One region of the Apibacter sp. ESL0404 genome, then DNA from elsewhere that is predicted to be linked to it. Evidence: riboswitches for the same ligand, from Rfam matches in the RefSeq annotation. Region 1 holds a riboswitch; the other holds the start of a gene.
What was found. A riboswitch is a leader RNA that binds a small molecule or an ion and turns the genes downstream of it on or off. The one in region 1 is predicted to bind S-adenosylmethionine.
Positions count from the first base shown of each region.

Region 1 (2,472 bases):
TCTCTGGCAATTAGAACAAGATTTGCTCTTTGTTGGGCGAAAGCACGAGCAATTCCCAAGCCTATTCCTTCTGTAGCGCCGGTTATCATAACATTTTTGTCTATGAACATAGTGTTTAAATTTTAATTATATTTTATTGTTAAATATTTACATTTTATGCAAATTATTTACAATTACAAATTTAACTTTTATTTTGTATATTTACTTCAAATAATGTAAATAATTTACAAAATGAACGAAACCAATCATTTATCTTTCGATTTTAAATTTTTAGAGCAATTAATTGTGGGCATTGGCGAAGTTTCTCAAATAACGGGAATTCCTACCCGACAAATTAGGTATTGGGAAGATAAAGGAATTATCAAAAGTCTTAAAGAACAGGAAGGAAAAAACAGAAGATACAATTATGAAAATATTAAAAAAATGATTCTAATAAAAGAATTATTGGAAGAAGGGTTTACATTAGATGCTGCTTCACAAAAATTAGACAGTCGAATGCAATTGATTGAAAATGTATTAAAAAAGCTTACCAATAAATAAAATCAGTATCTAATGAATGGGTTGTTAAAATATCATTTACATTGTATAATATTATTATTGATCTTACTATAAATCATGCCCTAGTATAAAATATTTACCATTGCAAAAAAATGTATTTTTTTAAACTTAGAATTAATTTCAACGGTTATTTAAATGCTTCTGTAGGTAAATTGATTTATATTTAGCATGCTTTATATCTTATATTATAATGATTAATAAAGATACATTACCTTTATAAATATTATAATAAAATCGTTTTTTATTGGAAATTAAAAAATAAAACGTATCTTTGTAATATATTTAACGATCATTAATAAAATTACTTATCAAGAAAGGTGGAGGGAATTGGCCCTATGATACCTTAGCAACCCTCTTATATGAGTAGGTGCTGCATCCAACCGTAAAGGAAAGATAAGTCGAAACAGCTTACATACAAATACAAATAATACGAGCTTCTTTCGACCTACATAAAGAAGCTAATTCATAATTTAGCATTTAAATGGGAATCTTGTATAAGTTGTTTTATGATGATTAATGAATTTTAAGGCATTTATTAATTAGAAAAAACAACCTAGTCATGAAATTAGAAACAAAATTAGTACATATTTCTACTCCTGATGTACTTACCGGAGCTATATCTACTCCTATTTACCAAACCTCTTCTTATGTTCAGGAAGAACCGGATGTGAATAAAGGATTTGCTTATACAAGAACGGCTAATCCAACCCGTAAAGTTGTAGAACAGGCCATTGCTGAATTAGAGGGCGGTATTGCCGGATTTGCTTTTTCATCGGGATTGGCTGCAACGGATTGTGTTTTAAAGTTATTAAAACAAGGGGATGAAATTATTGCTGTAAATGATGTTTACGGAGGTACTTATCGAATAGTTACTACAGTTTATAATAAATTTGGTGTAATCTCTAAATTTATTGATACTACTGATATTCAAAATGTCTTACAAGCAGTTTCAAATAAAACTCGCTTCATTTGGCTGGAAACCCCTACAAATCCTACTTTAAAAATATCCGACATTGAAGAAATCGCTAAAATTTCCAAGCAAGTGGGAGCACTATTAATTGTAGATAATACTTTTTTATCTCCTGCTTTACAACAACCGATACGTTTAGGAGCAGATATTGTTGTACACAGTGGAACTAAATATCTTTCAGGACATGGAGATGTTTTATCCGGATTTATAGTTGTGAAAGATCCTAAAATAGCCGAAGAATTAAAATATTTACAAAATACCTCAGGGGGCGTACTCTCGCCTTTTGATAGTTGGTTAACCTTACGCGGAATTCAAACTCTATCTCTGCGTATGGAAAAACATTCACAAAATGCTCAAAAAATTGCTGAATTTTTAACTACACATTCCAAAGTAGATAAAGTATATTATCCCGGATTAAAAAATCATCCCAATCATCATATTGCGGCCAAACAACAAAAAGGGTTTGGCGGAATGGTATCTTTTAGTTTAAAAGACGATACTTTAGAAACGGCAAAAGATTTTTTAACACGTACCAAAATTTTTCTTTTAGCTGAAAATTTAGGCGATGTTAGGAGTTTGGGTAGCCATCCTGCCACCATGACCCATAAATCAACCCCTCTTGAAGTTCGTAAAGAAACAGGAATTCAAGATTCTTTAATTCGTTTATCGGTAGGAATTGAAAATGTAGATGACCTGATTAATGATATCAAACAAGCTTTAGATTAACGGTTAATTTTATAAATTGAATAATTAAATGATAAGAAATAAACTTAAATTAGGAATTTTTGGATTTGGATGTGTGGGAACTGGATTGTATAAAGTGTTAGAAGAAGCCGAAAGTGTAGATGCAAATATTAAAAAAATATGTATTAAACATCCCGATAAACCGAGATCAATCGATAAAAAGTATTTTACTACTGATAAATACGAGTTATTATCGGATC
Region 1 covers NZ_CP048267.1:817,213-819,684, reverse strand. Annotated here, with positions in the region: gene GYM72_RS03435 (SDR family NAD(P)-dependent oxidoreductase) at 1-110, opposite strand, end outside; gene GYM72_RS03430 (MerR family transcriptional regulator) at 232-540, shown strand; SAM riboswitch class I at 861-958, shown strand; gene GYM72_RS03425 (PLP-dependent aspartate aminotransferase family protein) at 1,118-2,254, shown strand; gene GYM72_RS03420 (homoserine dehydrogenase) at 2,283-2,472, shown strand, end outside.

Region 2 (2,472 bases), 200 kb from region 1:
AATTAATGAAGAGCCTGTTTGATTGAATCAAGCAGGCTTTTTTATGTTATAAATACGCGGAGTTGATGAAAAATGAACAATCCAATAAAAATCCGAGAGAATTACTAATGATAAACAAAAAGCATTTGCCCAGAATGGCGGTAACCCTTTTATTTTTTTTCTTTGGAGGCAGTTCCGCGACTTGGGCTTCACGAATTCCAACGATTAAATTATCGATGAATGTTTCCGATTCCAATTGGGGATTGGTTTTACTATTTTTATCAATCGGAACACTTATTACGTTACCTTTTGCGGGTAATTTAATAAAAAAGCTGGGAAGCAAAAAATCAACCCTTACATTTATCATTCTTTACTTTATATTTTTAATTGGGATTGGATTTTGTGGAAAATTGTGGCAATTGAAACTCAATTTAATAGCCTACGGGGCCATAGGTAATTTAACCAATATAGCTATAAATACACAAGCTGTTAATGTGTCAAAATCCTATAAAGGTCAAATAATAGGCTCCATGCACGGTACTTGGAGCATTGGAGGTTTTTTTGCTTCTTGGTTAGGAGCGGTAATGATTGCTAAAAACATACCACCTTCTGAGCATTTTATTTTATATTCTTCCATAGGAATTCTAGTTTCCCTTTGGTTATTCAGATACTTGTTGCCGGATGAATCCAAAGAAGAACCAATGGAATTACCGAAAAAATCAAAATTTATCAGAGTTGATAAAAATCTTATTGTCTTAGGATTTCTAGCTTTTTTTGCTATGGTTTCTGAAGGAACGATGACCGATTGGTCCAATGAATATATGAGGAATATAGTGAAAGCCGATAAAAAATATATCGGATATGGATTGACTGCCTATATGGCAGCCATGGCTTGCGGACGATTCATTTCTGATTTTATAGTTCGAAAATTCGGTTCAAAAATTACGTTGATCATCAGCGGATCTTTAATTTTTATAGGTATGATCTGTGCTGTTCTATTTCCAACATTACTAACTACACTTCTTTCGTTCGTTATTGTTGGACTGGGAATATCTGCAGTCGTACCCTTAGTATATACCTTAGCGGGAAATTCAAAAACTGCTTCGCCCGAACAAGCGCTTACAGTTATTACCAGCATTGGTTTTATCGGTTTTTTTCTAGGCCCTCCTTGCATTGGTTTTTTAGCTGAAAAATTTTCATTACAAATATCTTTTACTTTCATTTCCTTGTTTGGAATAGGAATAATTTTCTTGGTAAGATTTTTTAAGATAAAGTAAATTTATTTCTTTATCTTAGAGGTAAAATAATATAATATAAAATTATTTTATTATGAAAATTATGGTATATTTACATCACTTATCAAGAAAGGTGGAGGGACTGGCCCTGTGAAACCTTGGCAACCGGCCTGCTTAGGCTTGGTGCTAATTCCAGCCCTGAGGGGAAAGATGAGTGATTCGCGAGTTGTGAGTGTGTTGAGTTGTGAATAATTTCTTTTTTCCTTTCCGGTTTTTCTTGATACAGTTTTAATAAATATAATTTACTAAATGTAAGAAAGATAATGAAAAAAGTTTCTTTGTTAATGGTAAGTTTAATTTTAGAATTTACCAATTATGTGGATGCTCAAGAAAAACGAGCCGTAGATTCCCTTGATCTTGAAGAGATTGTTGTAGTCGGTGGCAGAAGTTCAGAACGAACCAAAGTAAATTCTCCCGTTGCCATAGACGTAATAGATGTCAGGAAAATAGAAAAGGCATCTCCTCAGTTAACCGTTAACGACTTATTAAATTATTTAGTACCTTCATTCAATTCAGTTCGCCAATCTTCTTCTGATGGAACGGAACATATTGATCCGGCTACCTTGAGAGGTATGGGTCCCGATCAGGTTCTGGTATTAGTGAATGGAAAAAGACGGCATACTACCTCATTAGTCAACTATCAAAATACGGTAGGTAACGGATCTGTGGGTACAGATTTAAGTGCCATACCCGTTTCAGCAATAGAAAAAATAGAGGTTTTGAGAGATGGTGCTGCAGCTCAATACGGTTCGGATGCCATTGCCGGTGTAATTAATATTATTTTAAAAAAGAATGAGGGCGGCTCGGCATCCATCACCTATGGATTAACCAATAGAAATGACGGGGAAACTTACAATTTTAGCGGAAATTACGGGGCTAAATTAGGAGATAAAGGAGGAAGTATCAATCTTTCTTTTGTAGTCAGCCAAAGAAATAAAACCAATCGTTCTTATGAAAATAATCTGGACAAGTTTGGCGATAACTTTGCCTATGATTTTGCACCGGATCCCAATCAGGCCAGAATAAACGATGAAAAAATTATGGCAGAAATGGGTTTAACCCAAAAAGACTTCCGTTTCAGGGCAGGAGATGCTCAAATTAAAAATCAACAGTTTTTTATAAATTCCATTTATCCATTATCCGAAAAGTATGAGTTCTACTCATTCGGCGGAGCAAGTTTAAGACAAGGAGAAGGAGC
Region 2 covers NZ_CP048267.1:614,189-616,660, forward strand. Annotated here, with positions in the region: gene GYM72_RS02570 (MFS transporter) at 66-1,256, shown strand; SAM riboswitch class I at 1,333-1,431, shown strand; gene GYM72_RS02575 (TonB-dependent siderophore receptor) at 1,538-2,472, shown strand, end outside.
Region 2: linked by a shared signal. The riboswitch ahead of GYM72_RS02575 (TonB-dependent siderophore receptor) and the one ahead of GYM72_RS03425 (PLP-dependent aspartate aminotransferase family protein) in region 1 are both predicted to bind S-adenosylmethionine.